2 regions of the Bacillus sp. M13(2017) genome follow, and region 2 is predicted to be linked to the other one. Evidence: riboswitches for the same ligand, from Rfam matches in the RefSeq annotation. Region 2 holds a riboswitch; the other holds the start of a gene.
What was found. Region 2 has a riboswitch for lysine ahead of CGQ22_RS15505 (aspartate kinase). Riboswitches for the same ligand answer to the same signal wherever they lie in the genome.

Region 1: it holds a riboswitch for lysine, as region 2 does, so the genes downstream of both, CGQ22_RS23910 (amino acid permease) here and CGQ22_RS15505 (aspartate kinase) in region 2, are expected to answer to the same signal.

Annotation. Positions count from the first base shown of each region.
Region 1 covers NZ_KZ268512.1:116,603-132,755, forward strand. Annotated here, with positions in the region: gene CGQ22_RS23835 (YheC/YheD family endospore coat-associated protein) at 1-481, shown strand, start outside; gene CGQ22_RS23840 (hypothetical protein) at 501-746, opposite strand; gene sasP (small acid-soluble spore protein, SasP family) at 1,202-1,405, shown strand; gene CGQ22_RS23850 (amino acid ABC transporter ATP-binding protein) at 1,457-2,191, opposite strand; gene CGQ22_RS23855 (amino acid ABC transporter permease) at 2,220-2,918, opposite strand; gene CGQ22_RS23860 (amino acid ABC transporter substrate-binding protein) at 2,905-3,702, opposite strand; gene CGQ22_RS23870 (ABC transporter ATP-binding protein) at 3,997-5,997, opposite strand; gene CGQ22_RS23875 (ABC transporter ATP-binding protein) at 5,994-7,754, opposite strand; gene gapN (NADP-dependent glyceraldehyde-3-phosphate dehydrogenase) at 8,348-9,787, shown strand; gene CGQ22_RS23900 (DUF3626 domain-containing protein) at 9,865-10,950, opposite strand; partial or broken gene CGQ22_RS23905 (glutamate racemase) at 11,060-11,308, opposite strand; lysine riboswitch at 11,408-11,589, shown strand; gene CGQ22_RS23910 (amino acid permease) at 11,737-13,161, shown strand; gene CGQ22_RS23915 (ABC transporter permease) at 13,222-14,421, shown strand; gene CGQ22_RS23920 (catalase) at 14,611-16,153, shown strand, end outside.
Region 2 covers NZ_KZ268505.1:83,537-99,689, forward strand. Annotated here, with positions in the region: gene asnA (aspartate--ammonia ligase) at 1-312, shown strand, start outside; gene CGQ22_RS15500 (VOC family protein) at 375-827, opposite strand; gene CGQ22_RS15505 (aspartate kinase) at 1,057-2,286, opposite strand; lysine riboswitch at 2,490-2,676, opposite strand; gene CGQ22_RS15515 (DoxX-like family protein) at 2,868-3,776, shown strand; gene CGQ22_RS15520 (DUF4166 domain-containing protein) at 3,781-4,392, shown strand; gene CGQ22_RS15525 (YndJ family protein) at 4,398-6,023, shown strand; gene CGQ22_RS15530 (8-oxo-dGTP diphosphatase) at 6,052-6,537, opposite strand; gene CGQ22_RS15535 (MFS transporter) at 6,673-7,935, shown strand; gene CGQ22_RS15540 (hypothetical protein) at 7,962-8,240, shown strand; gene CGQ22_RS15545 (hypothetical protein) at 8,260-8,724, opposite strand; gene CGQ22_RS15550 (polyphosphate kinase 2 family protein) at 9,125-9,928, shown strand; gene CGQ22_RS15555 (PadR family transcriptional regulator) at 10,081-10,620, shown strand; gene CGQ22_RS15560 (MFS transporter) at 10,657-12,405, shown strand; gene CGQ22_RS15565 (MFS transporter) at 12,614-13,888, shown strand; gene CGQ22_RS15570 (ketoacyl-ACP synthase III) at 13,935-14,918, opposite strand; gene hflX (GTPase HflX) at 15,609-16,153, shown strand, end outside.

The DNA of each region.
Region 1 (16,153 bases), on a different contig from region 2:
GATAGTTAGTGCAATCGTCGCCAAAATCGCCGGCAAAGGCAGTTTAACAACGCACGTAAATAGTGGTGGTGATACAAAATTATTACAAGAGCTTTTTCCAGATTCAACGAAACAAGTTCAAATTGAAAATAAATTAAAACATACTGCCTTACAAATAAGTTACGCGCTCGATGAACAAGTAACCGGAAATATTGGAGAAATCGGTTTTGATATCGGTTTAGACACGAAGGAAAATCCGTGGCTCTTTGAAGCCAACTCGAAACCTGGGCGAACTGTATTCCAAGATAAAAAATTAAAAGAGCAAAGCGAACTGACGCGCCAGTTATTTTACGAATATGCCGTCTACTTAACTGAACATTCTTTACGTGATACAAAAGAAAAAATGTCTCAAATAAAATCAGGGGCTTCATCAAACACCGAACATATCCCTTCTCCTATGATTCACTCACAAATACAAAAACAAAAACTTCCACCTAGATAATAAGGTGGAAGTTTTCTATTTACACAAGTTTTACTACAACCTCAGTTTCCACGTTACATACTCCGCAATAAAAAATATGATTGCAATATTCATTTGAATTATTATGCGTTAAACCATCTACTGCACTTAATAATTCTTGATCCATATAGGCACTATAATCGTCTATGTAATCTACAGACTTCCCATAATCTTGGAGTATACTTTGGCAATTTTGACAAGAATATGTTTGTGATTCTAATGCGTTGCAAAGCGGGCAAATCCCCATCATGATTCCTCCATACATTATCGTTTAAAGCCTCTCTTTTTTAGAGTGAAGAAAGAAAGCAACCTATCCAGGCATAGGAGCGGTCACTCCACCACTACTTAAAAATAGAACTATAAAGTTGCTACCGATTTCATTTCAATAAATCATAAATAAGAAGCTAATGATTAGCCTACAAGTAATAGGCTACAAAGAGAAAAATATATTTAATATCCCTCTTAGTTTGGCCTGTTTTCTTAAAAATACAACGATTACTCTTATTTCATAATTTACGAAATCAATAAGTTTTTTTGACAAAATTTACAAATTATTATTTTGTATATCTTTCTAGGTAACATCCATACTATGAGTACAAACTTAATTACCGATGGATTAGCGCCAACCGGGGCGATAATCTGGTTCAACTCCAGCTAGTCCAACCAAAAAAACTTTTATAACTCTAAGGAGGATATATTCCTATGGCAAACCAAAATTCTTCAAATCAATTAGTAGTACCAGGTGCAACAGCTGCAATCGATCAAATGAAGTACGAAATCGCTCAAGAATTTGGTGTACAATTAGGAGCAGATTCTACGGCTCGCGCTAACGGTTCAGTTGGTGGAGAAATCACAAAACGTCTAGTTGCAATGGCTGAGCAAAGCCTTGGCGGATTCCACAAATAAATATATATGGCAAAAAGGTCTCAAGGCATATGCCTTGAGACCTTCCTTAATTTATTGCAACATTTGTAAAAACTTCTTCGTACGTTCTTCTTTTGGATTTGTAAATACTTCTTCTGGTGTACCTTGTTCGACAACGACACCACCATCCATGAAGATAACACGGTTCGCAATTTGATGTGCAAAACGCATTTCGTGCGTTACAATAACCATCGTCATGCCTTCTTTAGCAAGTTCCTTCATTACTTTCAGAACTTCTTGAACGAGTTCAGGATCAAGTGCTGACGTCGGCTCATCAAATAGTAACACTTCCGGCTCCATCGCAAGCGCGCGCGCAATTCCAACGCGCTGTTGCTGTCCGCCTGATAATTGGAACGGATATAAGTCTACTTTATCCGCAAGACCAACTTTTTCAAGGAAATAGTTTGCTTTTTTCTTCGCTTCTTCTTTCCCCATCTTTTTCACTGTAACGAGCCCTTCCATTACATTTTGAAGTGCTGTTAAATGCGGGAATAAGTTATGGTGCTGGAATACCATACCTGTTTGCGTACGAAGATTGACAATATCTTTCTTCGTTACTTTTTCAGAGAAGTCGAGTTCTTTATTACCGATGCGAATACTACCAGCGTTCGGCGTTTCTAACACGTTGAGACAACGTAAAAATGTCGTTTTACCAGATCCAGATGGCCCGATAATAACAACAACCTCGCCCTTCTCAACTGTTAAATCTATATGCTTTAGTACGGTATTATCTCCGAAACTTTTTTGTAAGTGCTGAATTGAAATCATAAAAACAAAAACTCCTTTTGTAAAAGGATTATTTTAATGTGTAGCGTTCTGAACGCTTTTCTAACATCTGTTGTACGATTGATAATAAGAAACAAATAACCCAATAAATAAGACCTGCCTCAAAATAAACAATTAAAAACTCGTAGTTCATCGCCGCAATTTCCTGCGCTTTTCGGAACATTTCTGTTACTAAAATTAACGATGCTAATGAAGTATCCTTCACTAAGCTAATAAATGTATTCGAAAGCGGCGGGATTGATACGCGCGTTGCTTGTGGTAAAATAACACGTTTTAATGCTTGTGGATATGTCATCCCAATTGTGTAAGCTGCTTCCCACTGCCCTTTCGGGATGGAAAGGATAGAAGCACGAATAATTTCAGATGCATATGCACCGACATTTAATGAAAATCCAACAACTGCTGCTGTATATGGCTCAACTTCAATATTAAGAGTTGGAAGTCCATAGAAAATAATAAATAATTGTACAAGAAGTGGCGTTCCGCGAATGATAGATACATAGATACGAGCAATCCATTGTAAAATACGACTACCAGAAATACGTGCGAGCGCTGTTAACGTTGCCAGTATAATCCCGATAATAAATGTAATAAGCGTTAATGGAATTGTTGTAAAAACAGCTTCCTTCAGCATAGGCATGAAGGAAGTCTGCATAATATCTATCCAAGTAGACAATCGATCTGAAACCAATGCACTACTTAGATACATTTTCACCGAACCATTTTTTCGTTATTTTGTCATACGTACCGTCTTTTTTCATATCATCTAACGCTTTATCTACTTCTTGTACAAGCTTATCGCTACCTTTACGGAATAAGAATCCACTTTCTGAAGCTTCTTTTGCAGTATCTACAATTTTAATTTTTGCATCTTTTTTCGTTTCTAAATAATTTAATACTGATAACTTATCATTAATTGTAAAATCAACGCGTCCTGAAGCTAATAATTCTGCCGCTTGGCTAAATCCTTCTACACCAATAATTTCCGCACCATTTTTCTTAGCGATATCTGCATAGTTACTCGTTAAAGATTGTGCTCCTTTTAATCCTTTTACATCAGCAAATGTAGCAGGCTTATCTTTATCTTTTGCAATAACTAATGCCGCTGAAGATGAAACGTATGGCTTAGAGAAATCGTATTTCTTTTGACGATCTTCACGAATACCAACTTCGTTTGCAACCATATCGAAACGTTTTGCATCAAGGCCAGCAAGTAAGCTATCCCATTGTGTTTCTTTAAATACAGGTTTTACACCTAAACGTTTTGCAACTTCTTCTGCTAATTCAACGTCAAATCCAGTTAATTTATTGCTTGAATCGTGGAACGTAAATGGTGGATATGTACCTTCTGTACCAATTACAAGTTCACCGCTTTGTTTAATCTTTTGTAACGCGTCTTGACTAGCTGTATCTTTTTTCTCTTCTTTACCGCAGCCGGCTACAATCCCGATCGCTAATGTAGTTACTGCAAGCACTGAAAATAATTTCTTCATGATAGTAATCCTCCAAGTATTCTGATAGGAATTTAAAAACTATATTGATTGTATGCAATCTTGAACAATTTTTCAATGAAAATGTTCTTATTTAGTTTATCCTTTTTCTTCATAATCAAACAAAAGGGAAAAATAACGCTACATACAAAAAATAAGTAACATTTTTTAATATAGCATTTATGGAGAAAAAGGTAAAACAATACTTCTTATTTAACTGTCGTAATTTGCTAAAGAGTCGACATGTTCATCAATAAAAAAGAACTTGTGAAAATCACAAGTTCTCCCCCGTACATATTAAGCACTCTGATTACCTTCCATTTGCGTTTTGTACATATCGTAATAACGCCCGCGCTTTTTCATTAGTTCATCATGAGACCCTTTTTCTAAAATCGTCCCTCTATCGAGCACAATAATTTGATCTGCGCTTTTAATCGTTGAAAGACGATGAGCAATAATAAATGTCGTTCTTCCTTTTTTTACAACTTCCAATGCTTGTTGAATCATCGCCTCTGTTTCTGTATCAATACTAGACGTTGCTTCATCTAAAATTAAAATAGCGGGATCAAAAGCAAGCGCCCTAGCAAACGATATAAGCTGACGTTCTCCGGTTGAAAGTGTACTTCCCTTTTCTGTAATTTCTTCATTTATATTGTTCGCAAATCTTTCAGCACCGACATCATGCAATGCTTTTATGATACGCTCTTTTGAAATTTTTTCGTTTTCTAAGCTTACATTAGAAGCAACCGTTCCGCTGAAAAGAAACGGGTCTTGCAGTACGATTCCCATATGCTCACGAGTTGCTTGTTTCGGCATTTCTTTTACATCGTGACCATCAATCGTAAGTTTCCCTTTTTCAAACTCATAAAATTGAAAGAGTACATTCATGATGGAACTTTTTCCTGATCCAGTATGACCGACAAGTGCCACTGTCTCGCCTTGTTTCGCTTCAAAAGAAATATTTTTTAACACTTCATCTTTTCCATTATAAGAAAATGATACATTATCAAATTTTACATTTCCTTTTAAACGAGGCATACGTTCTTCTTCTACCGCTTCTCCTTTTTCCTCTAACAATTCAAAGACACGTTCTGATGCAACGCGCGCTTGCTCTAAGTTTGCAAGCTGGTTCACCATATTCGTAATTGGCGAGAATAATCGTGTTAAATAATCGACGAACGCATACAGTACCCCAAGTGAAATAATACCTGTAGCACTTAATGACGCACCGCCGAAATACCAAATTACTCCTGTGAAAGCGATATTTCTTAATACGGCTACTAAGTTATGCGAAGTTGCTGCATTTAAATTTAAAATTTTATTTTGATACTTAAAATAATCGCCATTTAATTCTTCAAACTCTTTTTTCGTTTCACGCTCTTGACGGAACGCTTGAATAATTGGCATCCCTTGAATGGATTCATTCACTGTTCCGTTAATATCAGATAAACGCGAACGCATTTTATGATTGTATACAGACGCATATTTTCTATATAAAATGGCCCAAACAATTAAAATCGGGATAATTAACAAACATAATGAAGCGAGCTTCACATCTAGTAAAAATAGCGCAGCAAATATCCCAATAATATAAATGATACTAGAAACGAATGTTGCCAGCACCGTTACATATAAATCACGAATGGCCTCTGTATCATTCGTCACACGCGAAACAATTTTCCCCGCCGGTAAATGATCAAAATACCGAATCGGCAACGTTTGAATATGAGAAAACACATCTTCCCTCATAATTTGAATAATTTTATTCGCCGCCTTCTGTAAGAAGAATTGCTTTCCGTATGCAAATAATGATACGACTACTAGTAAAGCGAAATAGCCACCACCAAGCAATAATAGACGGTTTATTTCCGGTTTATAAAACGCAAACACTTCTTCTTTCGTTAATGCTTTCGCTTTATACACTTGCACCGCCTTACCATTTTGAACGGTAATCATCCCCCCTTTTACAGTACGTGATCCTTCAATATTCACTTTATTCGGTACAAAATAATATTGAAAACCAACTTGCATCACACGTACTTCTTTACCTTTTGTCTCGCCTTGCTGGAAGCGATCACTTCGCTTATAAAAGGCGCCATTATACGAAACAGCTTCTTCACTCTGTTCTGTTTCATACCAAGGTTTCTCTATCCCGACGATATGATCGTCAATCATCGTTTTAGCGACGAAAGGACCGGCAAGCTCTGCGATGACGAAAATAAATAACATTAACATCGCTGCAAAAATCGTCCCTTTCACTTTCATCGCGTATTGAAATAATCGTTTTGAAACGCTCATATTTTCACCCCACTATCCGCACTTTCACTTTCACCTTGTTGTCTTTCAAACTGCTCAGCATACCAGCCTCCCTTTTGGATAAGCTGAGCATGCGTACCTTCTTCTATAACTGCGCCTTCATCCATAACGAGAATCCAATCCGCATGTTGTACGGCAGATAAACGATGCGTCGTAATAATCGTCGTCTTTCCGCTTCTTTCCGTTCTTATATTTTCAATGATCGCTGCTTCCGTACGAGCATCTACAGCTGATAAAGAATCATCCAAAATTAAAATTTCTGGATTTTGAATAACAGCTCGCGCAATCGAGATTCTTTGTTTTTGCCCTCCTGATAAAGAAACACCCTTCTCTCCAACGAGCGTTTCTAACCCTTCTGGTAAAAACTCTAAATCCTTTGTAAACGCCGCGATTTCAATCGCTTTCTCGAGTTCTTCTTCCGTCGCTTCCCTATTTCCAAATAAAATATTTTCCCTCGCTGTTTTTGAGAACAAAATATGTTCCTGCGGTACATATCCAATCCAACCGAGCACATTTTCATTTGTCATTTTATCTAGCGTCACATCAGAGACTGCAATATCCCCATCTCCAAGCGGATATTGACGAAGAAGCTGACGTACAAGCGTCGTTTTCCCGCTTCCTGTTTTTCCAACAACCCCAAGCGTTTCCCCTTGTTTTAATGTAAACGAAACCTTTTTTAAATTTGTTTCAGTTGATGAAGGATATGAAAAGGTAACATCATCAAACTGAATATAATCCGGCTCTTGTACAAGCTTTGGATGTTTCGGATCCTTTACATCTGGTTCATACGCTAATGTTTCATTTACACGGTCTAATGAAGCATTTCCTCTTTGCATAACATTAATTAATTCACCAATTGCAAACATCGGCCAAATCATCATCCCTAAATACACGTTAAATGAAACAAGTTCACCAAGTGTTACCTTTGATTGAAATACAAGATATGCGCCGTACACTAAACCGATTAAATAACTAAGGCCAACAAGCATTTTCACAGTTGGTTGGAATAATGCGTCAATTCTCGCTACTTTCATATTTTTTTCGTAGACGTCATCTCCTAAGTGATGAAATCTTTCCTCGTCTGCATTCTCTTGTACGTATGCACGAATAACGCGCACACCAGCGATTGATTCAAGCACTTTATCGTTCATATCACCAAACGCATCTTGCGCAACTGTAAATCTTTCATGCAATTTCTTTCCATATATATTCATCGCATACGCCATAATTGGAAGCGGGATAAGCGCCGCAAATGTAAGCTCCCAACTAATTGTAAATCCCATCATAAAGACAATCGTAAGCATATATAAACTCGAATCCACGAGCGTTAATATACCAAAACCAGCTGTCATAGCGATTGCTTTCAAATCATTTGTCGCTCTCGCCATTAAATCACCAGTACGATTTTTTTGATAAAAAGTCGGCGTCATCTTAAGTAAATGCCCCATAAATTTAGAGCGCATCGTTTTCTCAAGTACGAATGCACCTCCAAACAATTGATGTTGCCATACGAAAGTAAGACCATACCCAACGATTGTAACCCCTATTAAAATAAGAATAGACTGTATAATAGCTTCGTTTGATAACGTTCCTGTTTTTATGTTATCTATCGTAACCCCTAACACTTTCGGGGGAATCACTTCAACTATATTCACAATTAAAAGAGCTCCAATGGCAATACTATATCTCTTCCAGTGCTCTTTAAAAAACCATTTTAACTTTAGTAATACTGATAACAATGTAACCTCTCCCTTCTCGTTCTCGTTTACTTCTCATTTCTTTATCCACTATCCAAACCCATTACATTTACATTTCGTAACCCATACAATCTCATCACATTTGTCCACCTTCCAAAGTTTTATATAGGAATATGGAAAATAAACAAAAAAAAGCATACCGCCGCTTGACGATATGCACAAAAATGCATAAAAAGCGTACGTTACGATATACGCAACGTACGCTTTTTATAAGACAGAGAATGCCTTATATATCCGCACGGGTTGCGTAATGATATGAATGTTTTCTGCCATTTAACAGAGCTAAACCCATTACATTTACGATTACAATCATTACGCACACCCCTTTCATTTATTTTCCATTTATAATCTTACAACTTTATTGAGTATTCTGTCAATTATTTTTTTTTACAGATCGAATGAAAATATACGATACATCATTTTGAAATAAGGGAATGTTCTGTAAGAAAGGGCATACAAAATAAAAAAATAATAAGAAATCGTTTTCACAAACATTTCATTTGAAAAATGTTATCAAACCCCCTACAATCACCTTATACTCACTCTTACAAGTTGCTATTTTAGGAGGACTAATCATGACAACTAGCAATACGTACAAATTTTATTTAAATGGAGAATGGAGAGAAAGCTCTTCAGGAGAAACAATCGAAATTCCATCTCCATACTTACACGAAGTAATTGGACAAGTACAAGCAATTACTCGCGGAGAAGTAGATGAAGCAATTGCATCTGCAAAAGAAGCTCAAAAATCATGGGCAGAAGCTTCTCTACAAGATCGCGCAAAATATTTATATAAATGGGCTGATGAGCTCGTAAATATGCAAGATGAAATTGCCGATATCATTATGAAAGAAGTCGGTAAAGGATATAAAGATGCGAAGAAAGAAGTTGTTCGTACAGCTGACTTCATTCGTTACACGATCGAAGAAGCTTTACATATGCACGGAGAAAGCATGATGGGCGATAGCTTCCCGGGCGGTACAAAATCTAAACTTGCGATTATCCAACGCGCACCACTTGGTGTTGTATTAGCAATCGCACCGTTTAACTACCCAGTAAACTTATCTGCTGCAAAACTTGCACCAGCATTAATTATGGGTAACGCTGTTATTTTCAAACCAGCAACTCAAGGTGCAATTAGTGGTATTAAAATGGTGGAAGCACTTCACAAAGCTGGCCTTCCAAAAGGTCTTGTAAACGTAGCTACAGGACGCGGTTCTGTAATTGGTGACTACTTAGTAGAACACGAAGGCATCAATATGGTATCGTTCACAGGTGGTACAAACACAGGTAAACATTTAGCGAAAAAAGCTTCAATGATTCCACTTGTATTAGAACTTGGTGGTAAAGATCCTGGTATCGTTCGTGAAGATGCTGACTTACAAGATGCTGCAAACCATATCGTAAGCGGTGCATTCTCTTACTCTGGTCAACGTTGTACAGCTATTAAACGTGTACTTGTACACGAAAACGTAGCGGACGAGCTTGTTAGCTTATTAAAAGCGCAAGTAGCTGAACTATCAGTTGGATCTCCAGAACAAGACAGCACAATCGTTCCATTAATCGACGACAAGTCTGCTGACTTCGTTCAAGGCTTAGTTGACGATGCTGTTGAAAAAGGTGCTACAATCGTTATCGGTAACAAACGTGAGCGTAACTTAATTTACCCAACATTAATCGACCACGTAACAGAAGAAATGAAAGTTGCTTGGGAAGAGCCATTCGGCCCAATCCTTCCAATCATCCGTGTTTCTTCAGATGAGCAAGCAATTGAGATTGCTAACAAATCAGAGTTCGGCCTGCAAGCAAGTGTCTTCACAAAAGACATTAACAAAGCATTTGCAATTGCTAACAAAATCGAAACTGGTTCTGTTCAAATTAACGGACGCACAGAGCGCGGCCCTGACCACTTCCCATTCATCGGTGTAAAAGGTTCAGGTATGGGCGCACAAGGTATTCGTAAGAGCCTTGAGTCTATGACACGTGAAAAAGTAACTGTATTAAACTTAGTTTAATCTTATAAAAAGAAGCTGATCTATTTTTAGATCAGCTTCTTTTCTATATATACTTCCAAAAAACAGAGTAGTTAGTTCTACTTCCGATTTGGTTTTCCAAATCGAACTAAAACATGCCATAATAATTTTAATTCCTGAAGCACTTCTTCATAAGTACCACGATCACTCCAAGATAATGGATTGCGTTTCAAATCCACTACAGCAGAGCCAATTATATTGGCATCGATACAATGATTCCGTGCAATGCGTCTTGCTAAAGATGGCATTTTTGAACCTCTAAAATCCATCGGAACTTCGTCTACCATAAGTACAAAACCGATGTGCCAATACAAATCAATCGCATACTTCAGGCAAATTTCTTCTAAAACTTTTCCTATATCCGTACCCTTAAATGAAGGATCTACAACAAGCACCTCTACGTCTTCTTTAAGAGAAATCTCTCCATGAATTTGCGCTTCAATATAATGATTAAGATTACGGGCTGGCTCTTTGCTTACTAAATCTATAAACGGCCTTTTCAGGTTACCCAGTAAATGATTAATTAATATTGTCGGAGTCAAATTCCCTTCACCAATTGCAAAGTCTCTTACAAATGTCTCTTCCAAAAGAGCAGCTAAAATCATATCAAACTCCTCATAAGTCCCCTTTTCTTTCGGATCTTGATGCGAATCTAAATACGTATATGTAGAGCGCGAAGAAACTTTTGAAGATAAGAGAAAATAACATGAACCAAAACGTGGAGCCGGCCCATCTGGATGTAACATTAAATTTAGCGCTCCATATTTTGGCCGTTGATCATTCGTTACGCCTTCTAATTGATATGCTCCTCCAAATATTCTCTTTTCCCAAAGGTCACGTTCACCACCAGGGTAAGCAGATACGCTTCCATTAGATAGCAATGTTTCAAACTGACTTTTATATATTCCTTGCTCAAACAGTGCTTCAGCAACACTTTTCATACTCGAATCTAGTCTGTCTGGATGAAAGTGTAAAGCAATCCGTGCATGAGATTTTAAATTAGCGACAGCTTCTTCAAATATTTCATCTGTAATATTAGACATTTTAAGTATATGATTAATTGTTGCTTTAGCCCCACGTTTTTCGTTCTCTGCATATTTTGAAATATACTGTAAAGCAAATAATTGAGATCTTGATAATTCCATAATCAAACCTCTCCTTTAATTAAAATGACCTTAATCATTTCAATTAAAAGCTTATTCTTTCCTTCTTATGAAACGAACGTGATTTATTAAAAAAGTAATTTACTAAATCTTAATTATGCATACACGCATTTTTCATGGGTAAATGTACACATTCTACAGAAATTTGATACCCTAGCCATCGCTCAGCAATATGTTCAAATAATAAAACAGATCCCGTTGTAAAAAAGTGATGCTTCGGATTCAGATTGTCAGACAAAATTCCTTTGTGCTGTAAAATTGTGCTTAACTCTATCGCTGTTTCTTCTGCGGAACTAATAATCGTTACATCTTCTCCTAGTTCTCTTTTAATCACAAACTCTTCTCTATAATCTGATTATTACTATATCCATTGACGTATAAAAATACATTTGTTACTCTTAAAGACGTTAATTTAATATTTAAATCCTCATTCGTATCTCGGTGAGGTAGAGGTTGCAATCATTAAGAGTATCATTTCAGGAGATGTAGTGGCATTGATGAAGGAATGAGAAAGGAATGGTTGCCGAAGTAAGTCGTGTCCACCATGCACGCTTGCTGGGTCTGCATTTAATAAGTGCAGAACTGTCACAAACGTTTCGTTTGTGGAGAGCTATCGAGAGGTATGTCGTGGGTTTCTTATAAGATAGAAAGCATGTAGCGGCAAATTACGTGCTTTTTTTGTTTTGTTTGGGACTTCTCTTCCTGACTCAGGAAGACATACATATCTCCTCGCTTGACTTGGTTATACTAACTTTGGAGGTATTTTCTATGCAACAAAAAAAATGGGGCTTTTGGGTACTAACAGCTTTCGTTGTCGGTAACATGGTTGGCGCTGGTATTTTCATGGTGCCAAGTACGTTGGCACAAACAGCAAGCCCACTCGGTGTCACTTTAGCTTGGTTAACTACAGGGTTTGGTGTTTTAATGCTAGCTCTTGTTTTCGGTAATTTAGCAATTCGTCGTCCTGATTTAACGACAGGGCCACAAAGTCATGCATATGCTTTATTCTCAACACCAAAAAAGAAAAAAATGGCTGGTTTCAGTATGGTATGGGGATATTGGGTTGCAAACTGGGCAAGTAACGTTGCCATCATTACATCATTTGCGGGATATTTATCACTCTTCTTCCCAATTATGAAAGATACGCGACTACTATTTTCAATCGGTTCGTTTAACGTAGAAGTCGGAAAACTAATTACATTTACAATTTGTTCCATCTTACTTTGGGGAACTCATATTATATTAACAAACGGTGTAAGCGGAGCTGGAAAGCTAAACTTTTTAGCAACAACAACGAAAGTAACTGGATTCCTTTTATTCATCGTCGTTACGTTATTTGCATTCGAAGCTTCTAAGTTTGGACAATGGTACACACCGATGATTGATAAATCAGGTGCATCACACGGTCTTCTTTCACAAGTAAATTTAGCTGCTCTTACAACGCTTTGGGCGTTTATCGGAATTGAATCAGCCGTTCTTTTATCAAACCGTGCTGTTTCTCCAAAAACGGTAAAACGTGCAACAGTTGCGGGATTACTTATTACAGTTGCAATTTACTTAGGAATCACAATTTTAACAATGGGTGTACTTCACGTTGATACATTACAAGCTTCTGAACGTCCATTAGCAGATGCATTAAATGCTGCAATGGGTCATGGCGGCGGGAAACTGATGGCATTACTTGCTCTTACTTCCCTGTTCGGTTCTATCTTAGGCTGGATTTTATTAAGCTCAGAAGTCCCTTATCAAGCAGCAAAAGAAGGTTTCTTCCCTTCCTTCTTCGCAAAAACAAATAAAAAAGGAAGTCCAATTTACTCATTACGATTAACAAACATTATGTCGCAAGTATTCCTATTCTCAACATTATCAGGAACCATTGCGGAAGCTTATACATTCGTTATTACCGTATCGACACTGGCCTACCTCATTCCATATCTCGTTTCACCAATCTTCCAGTTAAAACTAGTCGCAACTGGTGAAACATATAAAAATGAAATGCGGGCAAGAATTACAGATGGCATAGTCGCAGTTATCGCACTTTGCTACGCACTATGGGTTATTAAAACGGGCGCAGCCGATATAAAAACGTTCCTTCTCGGAATTGGTTTATTCGTAATCGGCTTTGCCTTCTATCCATTAATGAATCGTGATCAGAAAAAAAATAACGAAAAGAAAGACGGGCAAGTTGCATAACGCAATTTGCTCGTTTTTTCTTTTACAAAACATATATAATAGAACAAAGAGGTGAAAAACATGTCAATCGAATCACTATGGAACAGCCGTTTCCAACAACATATTCAAAATATCATTACATACTTTGCACGTATGATTAACGGTTTACTATATAGCTTTATCTTTATTTCATGCGTTGGCGCATACTACTATGCTCAGTTTCTAAAAACATCTCCTTCTAAAGGAATATCTTTACTACTCATCACGATTGTACTTACATTCATTATAACGAGATGCCCTATTCGTACATTTATTCAGAAACCTGACGCTGTCTATTTACTAGCACTAGAAGAGAAATTAACTTCTTATTTCAAAAAATCTCTTCTATATAATTACATCATTCAGCTTTTCCCATTATTATTTACGTTCCTTATTCTCGTTCCGCTTGCACTGCAATCATTACAATTAACGATACCTTTCTTCTGTACAATCTTTCTCGTTTTAATGGTTACGAAAGCTTGGAACATATACATACATTGGATGTGGCGTGATAGTCACGAAAAAAATATATGGCTGATCATTCGTATTGCTTGTAACGCCCTAGTCATTTATATGCTGTTTTATGTAGCAAATGTTCTCATATTAGGCGGATTACTCTTACTACTTGCTTTCCTACTTCTATACACGAAAAAACAGCCTACAAAACGAATACCGTGGGATTACATAATCGAGCAAGAAGAAAAAATGAACGTTCGTTTCTATCAATTTGCTAGCATCTTCACCGATGTTCCGCAACTAAACAAGCAAGTAAATAAAAGAAAATGGCTTACAACTTGGATTGAACCTTTATTACATAAAAAACGAGCAACTTTCTTCTATTTACATACACTCGCATTTTTACGAGGGAATGATTATTTCGGTATATATATTCGCTTAGGGCTGATTGGTGCCTTCGCCTTATATTTTATACCAAACATATACGTAAAGGGCGCTATCGCTTACATCGTCCTATATATGATTTCTATGCAGCTCCGTTCCCTATGGAAATATTTTTCGGGAAATATTATTGTAGCATTATATCCAATTGATACTGAAAAACGACTGAATCAATTTCTTCACTTAATCTTTATATCGCTAAGTATTCAACTCATTGTATTTTCAATTGTTATACTCATTGCTACGGGACAATTTTTACATAGCCTTATCATTATGATTATCGGGTTACTCTGGATCAAATTTATTATTGTACCAAAAACGAAGCAACGTGTTTCCTCGTTTTAACGAAAAGAATTATCTTAAACGCCAAGGAGAAAATAAATTTTCTCCTTGGCGTTTTATTTTTTTCCTCAAACAAGAATCACCGGAACAACCGATATTTTATGATTTTACATACAAAAACGATAATACATGTTTACGTCCTAATAAAAAGGGTATCTATTAAATTAACAGAGTAAAGGAGGGGCCTATATTGTGAATAAAAAAACGGAACAATTGAAGCATCACGTTACTGACAATCAATACAAACATGCTTTAACAACAAACCAAGGAGTAAAAATAGCCGAAGATGAATTTTCTTTAAAGATGGGCTTAAGAGGCCCAACCTTAATGGAGGATTTCCACTTTCGCGAGAAAATGACCCATTTTGATCACGAGCGAATTCCCGAAAGAATTGTTCATGCACGCGGAGTTGGCGCTCATGGTTATTTTCAGCTTTATGAATCGTTAGAAGCATATACGAAAGCAGATTTTCTTACAAATCCTTCAAAGAAAACACCTGTATTTGTACGTTTCTCAACCGTTCAAGGTTCTAAAGGATCCAACGACACAGTAAGAGATGTACGCGGATTCGCTACAAAATTTTATACAGATGAAGGAAACTATGATTTAGTAGGCAATAATATGCCAGTATTCTTTATCCAAGATGCTATTAAATTCCCTGATTTTGTCCATGCAGTTAAACCAGAACCACATAATGATATTCCTCAAGGAGCTAGCGCTCATGATACCTTTTGGGATTTTGTTGCACATAACCCTGAGTCCACGCATATGGTCATGTGGCAAATGAGCGACCGTGCTATTCCGCGTAGTTTACGAATGATGGAAGGTTTTGGAGTTCACACATTTCGACTCATTAACGCAGAGGGAAAAGCCCATTTCGTAAAGTTTCACTGGAAACCTGCCCTTGGGGTTCATTCATTAGTATGGGATGAAGCTCAAAAGATTGCTGGGAAAAATCCTGATTTCCATCGTCAAGATTTATACGAAGCAATTGAAAAAGGCGATTATCCGGAATGGGAGCTTGGATTACAGTTAATTCCAGAAGAAGATGAGCATGCATTTGATTTTGATATTTTAGATCCAACGAAATTATGGCCGGAAGAAGAAGTTCCTGTAAAACTAGTTGGTAAAATGACATTGAACAAAAATGTTGATAACTTCTTTGCGGAAACGGAGCAGGTAGCTTTCCACCCTGGTCATGTCGTACCAGGTATTGATTTTTCAAATGACCCTCTTCTGCAAGGAAGATTATTCTCCTATACAGATACACAATTATCTCGTTTAGGAGGACCTAATTTCCATCAAATCCCTATTAATCAGCCTGTATGTCCTTTTCATAATAATCAACGTGATGGTATGCATCAAATGCAAATTCATCGTGGTCAAACAAGCTATCATCCTAATGGCTTAAATAATAATCAACCAGCAACAGTCCAAGCAGAACAAGGAGGATATGAGCATTATCAAGAAAAGATTGATGGACATAAAATTAGAGGGCGCAGTAAAAGCTTCCTTAACTTTTATTCTCAGGCTAAACTTTTCTATAATAGTATGAGCCCTATTGAAAAGCAACATATAAAAGAAGCTTTTTGCTTTGAAGTTGGGAAGTGCAAATCAGACATGGTGAAGGCAAATGTAATTGCTCTTTTAAACCACGTCGATCGTCAATTAGCACAAGAAGTCGCTAACATTATTGGAGCTCCTTTACCTAAGGAAAATCACGAAGTAAATTCAG
Region 2 (16,153 bases):
TTAAACGGTGACATTTTATTCTGGCACCCAGTACTACAATCTTCATTTGAATTATCATCAATGGGAATTCGTGTTGATAGTAAATCACTTGATGAGCAGTTAACGAAAACTGGTGAAGACTTCAAACGTGAGTATGATTTCCATAAAGGTATACTAGAAGACGTACTACCATTAACAATCGGCGGTGGTATTGGACAATCAAGAATGTGCATGTACTTCTTACGTAAAGCACATATCGGTGAAGTTCAATCTTCTGTATGGCCTGACGATTTACGTGCAGCTTGTAAAAAAGAAAACATTCATCTGTTTTAATAGAAGTGAGGGAATAGCTTAAATATAGAGCTATTCCCTCTTTTTTATAAAACGTCACTTGCTTATTTATTACCGAGTTCTTCCGCTAAACCGATTAAAATTCCTTCGACTCCACGAATGTAGCAGAGACGATACGAGTTCTCGTATTGAACTACTTCGCCAACGAGCTCTGCACCATGCTTAGTGAGTCTGGATACCATTTCGTCAATGTCTTCAACGGTGAACATGACGCGTAGATAACCGAGGGCGTTTACAGGAGTATTTCGGTGATCTGATATAGTAGGTGGGGTGAGAAATCGCGAAAGTTCAATTCGGCTGTGGCCATCTGGAGTGACCATCATAGCAATCTCTACGCACTGAGAGCCGAGTCCAGTTACGCGACCAGCCCATTCACCTTCGACAGTGGCTCGCCCTTCGAGGTTCAAGCCAATCTCCTCGAAGAAAGAGATTGCGTTATCAAGGGATTCTACAACGATGCTGACATTGTCCATTCGTAGTAATTTGTTTTTTGCCATAGTCTTATCTCCTTATGTATAAAAGTTTATTATTTAATCATCCTCATAATTATACTACTAAGTAGTTACAAATTCCTTTCAGTCAAAAACACCTTGTCATAGTATATGAAAAGGTGACAAGGTGTTTTTTTATATGTCATATAGCATCTTGTTAACGAACAGCATTTTATTTAATAGGAAGGAAGTAGATTAATATGATTTTTTTATAAGCGTTACTGAAAATATCAAATTAGCTCATTTGCACTAAAGGCTCAATTTTCGCCATAAATGATTGATGCAACGCCTCAACACCTGTTACTAAATGAAGGCGGTCAATAACGACAGACACTTTAATTTCTGATGTACTTACCATTTTAATATGAATATTTTCTTCTTTTAAAGTAGTGAACATATTTGCAGCGACACCAGGGTTAGATACCATGCCAGATCCTACGATTGATACTTTTGCTAAGTGATTTTCATGTTCTACAGATTCGTAGTGAAGAGTTTCTTGATTTTGTTCCAAAACTTTTAAAGTTTCTCTTAAATCATTCGAGTGAATGGAGAAGGAGAGATGTACAGTTCCTTCATTTGTAATACTTTGAATGATGATATCTACATTAATGTGTGCTGCTGCTAATGTAGAGAAAACTGTTGAAAGCGAGCCTTGTTCTAGTCCTTTAATTGTGACACGTGTAATGTTATCCTCAAATGCAATACCTTTAACGATTGATTGTTGTTCCATGTTACATTCTCCTTTTACAATTGTTCCGTTTTCTTGTTCCATACTTGAGCGAACTTCTAAAACTACGTTATGATTTTTAGCAAACTCAACAGCGCGCGGGTGTAATACGCCAGCACCGAGATTAGCAAGCTCTAACATTTCGTCATAAGAAATTTCATCTAATTTGTAAGCATCTTTTACAACTCGTGGGTCCGTCGTATATACGCCTGTCACATCCGTATAAATATCACATTTTTTTGCTTTAAGTGCAGCGGCTAGTGCGACAGCAGTCGTATCAGAACCACCACGGCCAAGCGTTGTAATTTCATTTGCTACACTTATACCTTGGAAACCAGCTACGATAACAATCGTGCCTTCAGCAAGATAAGATTGAATACGATCTGTATGAATGTCAGTAATCCGTGCACTACTATGTACAGATTCTGTCGTAATACCAGCTTGCCATCCTGTTAATGAAATTGCATGATAGCCTTTTGCTTGCAGTGCCATTGTTAATAATGAAATAGTTACTTGTTCTCCTGTAGATAGAAGCATATCCATTTCACGTTTACTTGGATTTTCTGTAATAGCGTTAGCGAGTGCGACAAGTTGATCCGTACTTTTTCCCATTGCTGAAACGACAGAGACAACGCTATGACCTCGTTCATATTCTTCAATAATTAAATTTGCTACATGTTGAATGCGTTCGACGCTTCCGACAGAAGTGCCACCAAATTTTTGAACAATTGTTTCCATTACAAATTCCTTCTTTCGTCTATTTTTAAGAATAGATTAGGAAATATATAAATCCCAATACTCCTGTAGTTACCAGAAAGACAAACAAAAAACACCATCTCAAATAAGTGAGGATGGTGCTGTTACAGGAAAAGGGAAACAGAAAACGGAGCTAATAAAAAAACCGCCAAAAAAGGAATATCATAAAAAAATGATATCTCTTTTTTGTAGATAGCTCTTCATACGTACACGTCTGTACATATGACAGTTCTGTTTCTATTCGAAAACAGCCCCAATTGATAAATGCAGAGAAATTTATCAATTTCGGCAATACTTCCTTTCATCTAAGTTCATAGACATCTCTGTGTCTCCATTAGAATACTCATAAGTATCGCAACCTCTATCTCACGTTTTAGGCGAGAGTGTTTGATTTATGAAGTTATTGGTAACATTTGTTTTATAATAATTTAAATTTTTCGGGGAATCAAGTGTTTTACATATATTTTAAAAATTCTTTCTTTTTACAGAAAAGTTTGTGAAAAATGTAGCAAAATAAATTCATTGCATGTACATTAAACTTATAGTGCATAGGAGGTGGGAGAATGAAAAGGAAACAGCCTATTTATGTTGCGACAAAAATGAACACGACGATGGAAAAATTATGGAGATATACGCAAGAACCAGATATACATACAGAGTGGGATGCTCGCTTTACTGAAATTTCGTATTTAGAGAAAAAAGAAGGAGAACCACAGAAGTTTTTGTATAAAACAAAGATTGGATTTGGGCTTGAAATAGCTGGAGAAGGGGAATCAATAGGTGAAATAAGAAAAGAAACTGGTGAAAGAATTTCCTCTTTAAAATTTTGGACGGATAATACATTATCTCTTATTCAAATAGGACGTGGTTATTGGAAGTATACGCCGAATAAAGAATACATCCATTTTGAGACACAATATGATTATGATACAAGATTTGGTCGTATAGGAAATGTAATAGATTCCTATATTTTTCGTCCGTTATTAGGTTGGGCGACCGCTTGGAGTTTTGATGCCTTAAAATTATGGTTAGAAAAGGGGCTTCATCCTAGGTTACTAATTAGAAGAACAATGACGTATTGGCTCGTATGCTTTTTATTTGCTTTTGTATGGATATATCAAGGGATAGTGCCGAAACTACTGTTTACTCATTCAGAAGAAGTAAAGATGCTTTCTGTATTAATTGGTTCAAATGAAAGTAGTGTATATATACTTAAAATAATTGGGGTGTTAGAAATAATTTTCGGTGTCGTATGGCTGTTGCCACTAACAAAACGAAAATTATTTATACTGCATATTATTGTATTACTAGTTTTAACGTTAGCGGCAGGATTTACGAATATCGCAAGCTTTACAGGGCCGTTTAATCCGATTACATTAAATGTTCTTCTAATGGGGTTATCAATTGTCGGTTATATAAATAGTTTCGATTTACCAAGCGCGAAAAATTGCAAGAGGGCGAGAAAGGGATAAGTGTATGGCTAATATGTATGAACGATTATTAGGGGATACCTATAAAAATCTTCATCCTGAATTGCAGAAGCGTTATGCCATTACAGAAGAGAATAGTTTTACAGGGGAAGGAAAGATGGATGAAATTTACGGTGGCTCTTTTTTCGTGAAATTTATATTGAAAATTGCATCGAAGTTTCGAATGTTTTTCTCGGAACGAGGAGAGGAAATTCCATTTACGATACAAAACATAGCTGAGCGAGATGAATATGGACAAGAATTAGTAAGGTGGAACCGTACTTTTTATTTTCATAATAAGAAAAGATATTTTAACGCAGTTATGCAATTGGATGAAAACGAAAATGAAATTGTAGATTATTTTGGCGAACCACATTTACTCGTTTCTACACTACATTTTCATATCGATGAGTTAGGGGCAATGCATATTGCTTCAAAGAAACAATGGTTTTATATGTTTGGAAGAAAAATTCCGTTGCCAAAATTCTTGTATGGTGAAGCAAAAATTGTTGAAAGTTATGATGCAACACTACAGTGTTTTCGAATTCATGTACAAGTACGAAACCCGTTAATTGGCTCGCTTTTTTCATATAAGGGAACATTTGTGGAAAGGAAATAAACGATATGAAAAATATAATATTTGGGCTTGCTTGTTATGTTGTTTTTCTATTATGTGAGCGGTCGAATATAAATCCTGTTGAAGCAATTATATTATTATCTGTTTTATTATTTATACCAATGTCACTTTGTATTATTGATAAAAGAAAAAGAGATGGATCGTATTTATTATTTTATAAATTCGTATCGTTTTTATATCCAATTGCAGCAATTTGTGCAATGCTAGCTTTCGTCACAAATCACTATGTATTTGCGCTAGTTTGGTTTGTATATACAGGAATTGTTGCGTTATTTGGTGTAAGTAGATTGCTAGAAAGAGGATGGAAGCCGTTAGAAGAGACCGCCATAGATAGTGCGTTTATTTATTTGTTTTTAGGTGGTTTTTGGTTTTTTGCTTCAGTAGCAAAACTTTCAATTATGCAGTTTAGCTCTGACATTGTTTTACTCACAGCTGCACATTTTCATTATTCGGCGTTTCTATTGCCATTATCAGCTGGTTTAATAGGGAGAAAAAGAGAAAAGAGAAGTAAAGTATATGATGTTATTATGTTTATCATCATGATTTCACCTATGACAGTCGCAATAGGAATTACATACTCGAGAATATTTGAATTTTTTGCAGTGTTTCTATATTTATGTGCGATTTATGGGTATGGATTTTACGTTTGGAGAGCAAAATTTAATGCTATCAGTGCAAAGATTTTTCTAATCGTTTCGTCTAGTACACTCATGGTTACAATTATGTTCTCACTTATATACTCATACGGGAATTTGAAGCATGTAATGACGATTACAATTGCTCAAATGGTTTGGATTCATGGTGTTGTCAATGGAATTGGAGTAGCGTTACCGGCATTTGTCGGCTGGATGATCGAAAAGAGTGTTCCGAATTATAAATACTATGGGAAACCAATGAGTAAATTAAGAGGAAGTGTGGCAATTGGTGAGGCTTTTTTATATAGCGGCAATTTAGTAGGCAGTAAGGAATACAACGGTTTAGTTGATCAAATAACTGATTTTCATAGTGAGTCATTTGACGTGACGAAGGTACCTTTAAGTATTATTCGTTTTTATGAAAATACAACAGAGTATGAGTTGCAATCAAATATTAAATGGGCTCGTTGGTTCCGCCCATTTGCATTTTGTTATGAGAAAATGAGTAAGCGTGTGGGACAAATACATTTAGGAATGGGCGGCAATTGGGAAACGATGCATGGCTCTATCATTAATGTAATAGATGAGAAAGATGGAAGAGAGAATGTAAGGGCTTGGCTAAGGAAAAATGAAGCAGGTGAATCTATTTTTGTAGCTCTTTATTCAAAGCATACAAATAAGAATGAGACATATATGAATATCGCCTTACCTTTACCTTATTCGAATATGACTGGTATTTTGAAAATATATAATGATAGTCATGATTTAATCATTACTAGTAAGTTAAGAGAAAATGGTCAGGGAGATGAGGGGATTTATTTACATACTCGGTTCTTAACAATACGTTTACCATTAGCAGAGACTTTTATTATAAAAGAGCGCACGGATCACATACTAGAAGCTAATCATAGAATGTGGATATTTGGAGTTAAGTTTTTAGAAATTGATTATAAGATTAAGAAAGTAGAGGAGAAGTAAGAAAAGCTTGGAGAGATTTCAAGCTTTTTTACGTATGTGTAATTGTTATAGCAATTTGTTTATCTAGCTCATTATCCCAAACACGTTGAATTTCAAAAGTGCCTGTTTCAAAAAATAATGGGAATCTCTCTTTAAACCAATCTTGCATAGGAAGATGTAGTGCTGTATCGATTGGTATCCATAATAATTCGCCCTCAGAAGGGTTTAAAAGAAGTTCACCTTCAAATGAGTCTGTCCAGTAGTTAAATACCATGTACCGAACATTACTTTTCGGATTTACATATTCATCTAATCCTTTAAAAGTTAAATTCGAAACAAGTAATCCAGTTTCCTCTTTTACTTCTCTTATAGCGGCTTGAACGATACTTTCGGGGAAATCTACTTTGCCGCCAGGAGCGATATAGCCAGGGAAACTTCGATGGCTGGGGCGTTTTATGAGTAAAACTTCATTGTTGCGCTGGATCATACACATTGTATAGATGCGGTGCTCGATGTTATGTGAATTTGAAGGCATTGTAATGTATTCTCCTTTATTTTTCTTGATAATTTTACCATAACATAATAGTTTCTTATATAATTAAAATAGAATATTGTTAATTTTCGGCATTTTATTATGAAGTCTATAATCATTTGAAAAGAGGAGAGAAAGATGCAAGGGGAATTACAAAGAGAAAAAGATTTAGGGTATGTTGGTAAATTATTATCGCCAGTTAAAGAGTCACCACATTTTAAATTTTTATGGATTGGACAATTACTCTCGGCCTTAGGTAGTTCGATAACTATGGTCATACTTCCAGTTGTTGTGTATTCATTAACTGGCTCAACAGTTGTGATGGGGATGACAATGGCAATGTACATGCTACCTAATATTCTCGCTTTACCGTTTGCAGGTTTAATTGTAGACCGAATTGATCGGGTTAAATTAATGTTATTTACGGATATACTCCGCTGTATATTAATGCTATTACTTGCATCGCTTATATTTATGGATTTATTAACAATTACAGTTTTATATATTCTCGTTGCCTTATACGGACTTATGGAAGGGATATTCCAACCAGCATATTCTGCTGTAAGGGCGAAAGTATTCGTTCCTGAAATTCGTAATGCAGCTAACGCACTCACTCAAATGAGTAATCAAGGTATACGATTAATTGGGCCAGCACTTGGTGGGTTAATCGTATCGGTTGCGTCTGCAGGGATAGGTTTCGGCCTAGATGCAGTAACGTACTTATTATCATTTTTATGTTTATTATTTTTAAAAGAAATTAAGTTTAAAAAAGTAAAACCCATTGAAAAGAGTAAGCTTAATTACAAACAAGAGTTTATGGAAGGTGTTTTAGTTTTAAAAAGTCATCCGTGGCTGTGGATTACAATTTTAGTTTTTTCTTTTATAAATATTTGTTATGCCGTCATTATCGTCGTATTAATTCCGTGGTTATTTAATGTTCATCATCATTTTGAAGCTTACGTGTATGGACTTGGCATGGCCTTTTCTGGTGGTGGAGCTGTAATTGCCGCATTAATATTTGGTGGGAAAGAGCGGTGGCATAAGAGAGGATTACTGGCTTATGGAGGTGTTTTAATTAGTGGCATTGCTTTATTAATTATGCCATTCATTTCTTGGGCACCCGCCTTAATATTCTTAATGGTAATTGAAGGATTTGGCATGATGATATTTGGACTCATTTGGGAAACTAGTTTACAGGAACTTGTACCAGAAGAAGCATTCGGAAGAGTGGCAAGCCTTGATATGTTGGGTTCTTTTGCTTTATTGCCATTAGGGTATGTAGTTGTAGGCTGGTTAGCTACTGTCATAGGTGGCGAGATAACTATTATAACACTAGCTAGTTTAGTAATTTTAACAATTGGAATCGCATTGTCTGTACCGAGTATTCGTCGATTTAATTGATTATATGGGAAAAGGGGGTGATATGCATGACTATAGAAAACTTGAAAGATATAGTAACGAGGCAATTAGAGAGTAAATACATTTTGGAAGAAAAGGTCTTTGAAGCGAACAATTTTACAGTCTATATCGCTACCCATATAGAAAATAATCTAGCATATAATCAATTAGTATTAATAAAACATCTTTGTAATGAAAAAACGTCCGTACATATTTGGCACAAGAAAATTAGTATGGAAGCAACAGAATTGGAAATTACAAAAGAAGTGACGGAAGCGATACAAGAGGGTTTCAAAAGAGAAGAATAAGCCCTAAAGAAATTAGGACTTATTCTTCATTAAATACAAATGTTTGTTTCATTTTTTTACCTTCATTTACCGGATGGCCGTTATAAGAGAAATTCTTTTCTTCCCAAGTAATCACAACTTTAAAATTATGACTATTAAAGTCTAATGGGAATACCATGTAGTCAAAGCTTGTATGACTTTTAGAAATATTTTCATTAGGTGTAGTAGGTTTAAAGGTAGCTTTAGAGGTAGGATTGTTATCAAGTATTTCCACAGATACGTTTGATACATCATGACCGATGTTTTTTACGAGTAAACTATACGTATCAAATACACCTTGTTTTGGCTGGATTGCTTGCTTGTTTGAGTTATGAGATTTATCAATTTCGACATACCATTGTTTAGACTTTGACGCAATCGGTAGTGACTGAAATGTGTAAGCACTAGCTTGTATTGGTAGTGCTAAGCATAAAAGTGTAAAGAGAGTTAATATTTTTCGTTTCATTTTTTTAGAGCTCCCATTCTTTAATAGATTTACTTGTTATTATCTTCTCTTTACGAGTAAATATACCATATAATGTAAGGTAGCTATTGTGAGTAGTGAATCAATATTTTATTCACTACTCTTATAGCTGGCATAATTACGTATGTAGTAAGAAAGAATAAATTTGTTTTTTTATATTTAGATTGCTGCCCTTTTTAAAAGAGCTATTTTTACGTTTTAAAAAAAATATACTAAGAGTTCCGTATAAATTATTTATTTTAATGTAGTTAAATGTGCTTGTAGATGTGAAATTAGAGAAGGAAGCTGTGTAGAGATGTTTCTACACAGCTTTTTAGGATATGAAAAAATTACCAAAAATATGTTAAAATAACATTATCATACAACAAGGGGGATTCGTTTTATGGAAAATGGACATCTTGCTAAAGTAGATTTAACGAAAAAAATTGAATCAAAATCTAAGTACAACAAGAAACTCGAAAAATATCAAAGGCGCTTATTAGCATTACAGCAAATTTTGAAAGAAGAAAAAATCGCGGTTATGCTTGTTATGGAAGGATGGGATGCGGCTGGTAAAGGTGGGGTAATTAAGCGGGTGACGGAACATCTTGACCCGCGTGGGTTCCAAGTAAATCCAATTGGAGCGCCTGCACCTCATGAAAAACGTTACCATTATTTGCAACGTTTCTGGCGCAAAATTCCACAGTACGGGCAAATTACCATTTTTGATCGCTCATGGTACGGTCGAGTGTTAGTTGAGCGTGTTGAAGGTTTTGCTACAAAGGAAGAGTGGATGAGAGCATACGATGAGATTAATGGTTTTGAAAAACTACTAACAGATGACCATTACATAATAGGGAAGTTCTTCTACCATATAAGTAAAGAGGAACAGTTAAAGAGATTTAAAGATAGAGAGAAAAATCCTTTGAAAAGATGGAAAATTACAGACGAAGATTGGCGTAATCGTGAAAAATGGGATGAGTATGTTGAAGCGATGGAAGACATGTTTGAAAAAACAAGTAAGCAAAATGCGAAGTGGCATATTATTGAAAGTAACGATAAATTGTATGCCCGTGTGAAAACGTTAAAAATCATTATTTCATTCATAGAGGATTATTTCTTAGAACATGGTATAGAATTGCCTTCTTATTATTATGAAATGAAAGAGGATATTGAAGTTTTGCAAGATGTAGGTGTGAAAGAGTAAATAAGAAAATGGCCCTGTGAATTGGTAAAACCAAATTATGGGGCTTTTTTATTTAGAAACATTTTACAAATAACAAAATAAGGTATATAATCGATAATCATATTAATATTGTTAATATGATTATCGATTATATACTATGTGGGGGTTTTACTTTGAAGGGAAGAGATGTTGTTTTAGGTTTATTAATGGAAAAGGAATTGTCTGGTTACGATATTAAAATTGTGTTTGAAGACGTATTTACTCATTTTTTTGATGGAAGTTTTGGAATGATTTATCCAACGTTACGACAATTGGAGAATGAGGGGAAAATAAAAAAAGAAGTTGTCATGCAAGAGGGAAAACCGAATAAGAAAATGTACTTTATTACAGATGAGGGGCGTGAAGAATTTTATCAATACATGCAGACGCCTGTAGAGAAGGATGTTTTACGTTCGGATTTTTTAATGAGAATGTATTTTGGTAACTATAGTGATGATGTAACAATAAAAAAATGGATTAAAGATGAAATTGAAAGAAAAGAAGCGTACATTGCAGATCTTCGATTGAAATATGAAAAGTGGAGAGTAGGTATTACTTTCGTCGAAGAAATTTCACTAGATGTAGGTATTGCATCGTATAGTGCACAAGTGGAGACTTTGAAGAAAAAATTAGAAGAGTTAGAGGCGAAAGAAAACAATAAAACAGAAGAATGAAAAACGCGTTCACAATAAATAAAGGGGTATATAAAGATGGAGCAAACAAAGGGTATTAAGATTGTCTTTTTAATGTGTCTAGGTATCTTTCTTTGTATGATTGATACGACAATTATGAATATAGCTTTACCGGCAATACAATCGAGTGTAAATACTTCATTAGAAAAGATGTCTTGGGTATTAAATGTTTATACAATGACGATTGCAGTACTCGCCATTCCGTTAGGGCGGATAGCTGATATCTTTGGAAAAGCAAAGATGTATATTCTTGGTTTGGTGATTTTTGGTGGTGGATCGGTACTTTGCGCTTTTGCTAATACAGGTGATTTTCTTATTTTTTCTCGTTTTATACAAAGTATTGGGGCAGCGATTTTATTTCCAACAAGTATGGTAATTGGTGTATCAGCTATGCCATTAGCTAAGAGGCATGTTGCGCTTGCGATTTTAGGAGTAACACAAGGATTGTCAGCTGCTATGGGACCAGTGATAGGTGGAATTATTACGCAAAATTTAGGATGGAGATGGGTGTTCTTCGTTAATGTTCCGGTTTGTATAATAGGAATCGTGTTATGTTGCATCATGCTACAAATAAAAAATGAAGAACGTATTATCTCAAAAATAGATTGGATAGGACTACTATTAAGTAGCACAGCAATTTTTTCATTTACTCTCATATTAGTAAAAGGTAATACATGGGGATGGCAAAGTAATATTGCTTTGTCTTGTTATGCAATTAGCACTATTTCTCTTATTCTATTTGTTTTAGTAGAACGAAAGATTCATAACCCAATGGTGAATTTAAAGTTATTTCAAGATCGAATGTTTGTCGGAGCGTCTATCGTTGTTATATTAAGTAATTTATTTTTAATTGGAGTTACTGTATTGCTTCCAACGTTCTTGACGAAACTACAAGGTCGGACGGAAATTGAAGCGGCTTTTTTAGTGACACCTATTTCAGCAATGATATTTTTAATTTCACCAGTTGCAGCAACTTTAATTAAAAAACTCGGAAAAGTAACTATTATTTTGTCAGGATTTCTTGTTATGGGGCTTTCCTACTATTGGTTGCAAATGATTGATGTTCATTCAACAAATATAGAAATTATTATTCCGTGTATGATATTAGGTGTTGGATATGGTTTAGTAGTGGGGCTAATTACAGTTTTAAGTGCTTCTTCATTTGAAGGAGAACTGTTAACTGCTTCTCAAAGTGTTGTATCAATGTTACGACAAGTTGGAATTGTATTGGCGGTTGCAATATTTGTCTCTAACTTAACTCATAATTTAACTGTAAATAAAGAAAAAGTATATCGTTATGCAGAAGAAAAGGTGCGGAATATTCATGTGAATAGTACTGAGCAAACTGAAATTTTACAAATAACTAAAGAAAAAATAGAGAATCAAAGTTTAGAATCGAATATAAATAAGAAACAAAATGCAATGACAATGGGATTAAGTAAAGAGAAGAAGGAAGAATTGATTCGCGACAAGACGGATGAAATATTAAGAAAAGTTCCAGTAGAATATAGGGATGTAAAAAGAGAAGAAGTTATGAGGCAAGTGACAAAAGAAGTTGAAAAACAAGAGGAAAGTATAAAGAAAGAGGTACTCACATTCTCGAATGATGTGAATCATTATGCCAAGAATCAGATGGCTATGAGTTTTACAGATTTATATAAAGCAAGTGTGCCAATTATATTAATTTGTGCTTTCGTAAGTTTGTTGTTTTGGGAAGGAAGAGCTTTGAGTAAAAAGAGAAGGGGAAGGATAGTAGAAGAAGTGTAAAGGGAAACAGGCTGCTATTAGCCTGTTTTTTCATTGTTTTCTCCTTGCGTATTGTGAATAGTAGTATTTTTAATATAGCATGGGATAAGTCGAGTATGATTAGAAAGTTTTTTAGAATGAAAGGTATGAATGGAAAATGCCATTGAATATGTAACATTATACATAGTACATTAACAAGAGGGATTAATTTTAAAAGGAGGATGGGGAATTGCTAGATAAGGCAGGGGCTTTAATAGATAATCATGTGTACACAGAAGAGGAGCAACAAAAACTATACAAACGAACGTTAATAATCGTCAGCATTTCACAAATGTTTGGCGGTGCAGGACTAGCTGCTGGTATTACAGTGGGAGCACTTCTTGCGCAGCAAATGCTTGGAACAGATGCATTTGCAGGATTACCGACTGCTATGTTTACATTAGGATCGGCATTAGCAGCTTTCATAGTAGGGAAGCTTTCGCAACGATATGGACGCCGGATAGGTCTTGCAACAGGGTTTATAGTAGGCGGATTTGGAGCAATTGGTGTTGTAATGGCAGCTTTAACGAATAGCATTATTCTTTTACTTATTTCTTTACTCATATATGGTGCCGGTACAGCCACGAATCTACAAGCTCGTTATGCAGGTACAGATTTAGCAGATAAGAAGCAGAGAGCAACGGCTGTTAGTATTACGATGGTAATGACGACTTTCGGTGCAGTTGCAGGACCAAATTTAGTAGGAGTAATGGGTAGTTTTGCTCATTCAATTGGAGTTCCTAAACTTGCAGGTCCGTTCATACTATCGGCAGCAGCATTTATACTGGCGGGGCTAGTTCTTTTTGTTATGCTTCGTCCAGATCCTTTAATTATTGCTAACATAATAGAAAGATATAAACAGGAACATACATATAAAGGGCAACCAATAACAGAAGAAGCGAAAGAAAATAAACGAGGTATTACAGTTGGAGCAATCGTAATGATACTTACGCAAATCGTGATGGTTGCGATTATGACGATGACGCCAGTTCATATGGGACACCACGGTCACGGTTTAAGTGCAGTAGGACTTGTGATAGGTTTTCATGTAGGTGCAATGTATCTTCCATCTCTCGTTACAGGAATGTTAATTGATAAAATTGGCCGAACTACAATGAGCATAGCTGGTGGAGTGATTTTACTTGCAGCGGGTGTCATAGCTGCGATAGCGCCAAGTGATTCTTTATTATTATTAATCGTTGCTCTTTCTTTACTTGGGCTAGGATGGAACCTCGGATTGATTAGTGGTACAGCACAAATTGTTGATTCCACAACACCGTATACACGTGCTAAAACACAAGGGAAAATAGATGTTTTTATTGCGCTAGCTGGAGCTTCTGGTGGAGCGATGTCAGGTATGGTAGTAGCGAATTCAAGTTATGCGGCATTGTCATTGGCTGGAGGCGTGTTAGCGTTGTTACTTATTCCTGTTGTGATATGGTCTCGAAAAGGGGTAAGAAATTAAATGAAGAAGAGGTTCTAGTTACTGACTAGAGCCTCTTTTTATACACTTAAATTAAATTCCATTCTAAAATAAGTCCTAAATGCGTAAGTCCGCCACCGAATCCGTATAGTAAAAGTGTGTCTCCATTATTTAACTTTCCTTCTTTTATAGCTAAATCTAGAGCGAGTGGAATGGTGACTGAAGAGGTATTCCCCATATATTCCACGCTCGTTAATGTTTTTTGTATTGGAATTTGAGATTTTTCGCAAATAGATTCGATCATTCGTAAGTTAGCGCTGTGGGGTATGAACCAGTCTATATCATCTACTTGCATATTTGCGGTATGTATTAAATCTTTTATGCCTTTTGGCACTGTACGTGTTGCCCATTTATATACTTCTCTTCCATTTTGAACGATTTTTTCATTTGTTTGCAGTGGTGTGCCATTCATAGTAGTAGATAAGTTTGTTCTATATAGATGAATGCCGCCATCACCGTTTGTTCCCATGTGAGCAGCGATAAAGCTTGGGGTGTCTTCATCTCTTTCTAATAAAATAGCTCCAGCACCATCACCGAATAAAATACAGGTCGTTCTATCGCTATAATCAGTAACTTTAGATAATGTTTCTGTCGCTACGACAAGTACTTTTTCATGTGATCCAGAAGTGATTAAGCTATTACCGACGTGTAGTCCATATGTAAAACCAGCACAAGTTGCATTTAAATCAAAAGCTAGTGTATGAGGTATGTTGAAGTATTGTTGTATTTGGCAAGCAACACTAGGGAAAACGTAATCAGCAGTAGTAGTAGCGACAATGATACAGTCGACATCTTCTAAGTTTTTCTTATATGTTGTACATAAATTTTTAATTGCTTTAATGGCTAAGTTTGAGGAGTATTCTTCTTCGCTAGCGATTCTTCTTTCCCTCATTCCTGTTCTTTGTAAAATCCATTCATCATTCGTATGGACCATCTTTTCTAAATCGTTATTAGACAATATTTGATCTGGAACATAAGTACCAATTGCAGTAATACGAGATTTAGAATGCATAGAAACATCTCCTAACTTTTATTTTTATAACCTGATACTAATATCAGGTTATAAAAATGTCAATAAAGATTTTTGTTGTATTAAAACGATAATACTTAACTTACTATGAAGGAATTTGGCGAGTGCTGTAAAAATAATATACGAGAAGTTTCTAAAATTGATAATTGCTTTTGTTATTTTTGTTGTGAAAAAACTCGCAAAAAATGACGATTAAAGTAAAAATATAACGATTTTCTTTAGTGTGATATAGGTTGTTAAACCTTGTGAAAGCGAATTACTTATGCTACACTTTATGTAACTTAAAATGAACGGAGGGGCTTCCTTTGATCTTAATCAGATTACGTCTCAATACTTTGTGCCAATAATTGAATAGCGCTCAAAGGCTCTGTCTGTGTACAGAGTGAACGGGATTGGTCTGCCTATTTTAAAGGAACCCTTTATTAAGCTTATATGTGAAAAAGAGGGAGGGACGAATACGCCCTCTTTTTGTTTTGCCTTTATAAATAGAATGGGATTGTATAGGTGAACACTTATTGTGGATACGTATACAATCTTGGGACTTTTTGACTATAAAATAGGATGAAAGCATAGCTTTCTTCTATTTCTTTGGTGAACCCTTATCCGTTTACGAAAACACAGGCAGCGACCTGTGTTTTTTATTTTACGTAATCGAAATGGAGGAATAAATATATGGAAGAAGTATTACAAAGAGCAGTTTTAGTTGGAGTAAATGTAGGTAATGAAGATGATTTTGCATATTCGATGGAAGAGTTAACAAATCTTGCGGAAGCTTGTGATGTAGAGGTAATTGGGCAAGTAACGCAAAATTTACAACGAGTAAATCCATCGCATTATATCGGAAAAGGAAAGATTGAAGAAGTTGCAGCGTATGTACAAGAAATAGATGCGAATATGGTTATCTTTAATGATGAATTATCTCCTTCACAAATTCGAAATTTAGAAGAGGATTTAGATTGTAAGGTAATTGATCGTACCATTTTAATTTTAGATATTTTTGCGCAACGTGCGAAAACGAAAGAAGCACAGCTACAAGTAGAAGTAGCCCATCTTCAGTATATGATGCCTCGTTTAATCGGTCTTCGTGAATCGTTAGGAAGACAGAGCGGCGGCGTTGGTACGAAAAATAAAGGTGTCGGTGAAAAGAAGTTAGAGTTAGACCGTCGTAAAATTGAAGAACAAATTTCAGTTTTAAATAAAGATTTAGAAGCGCTCGT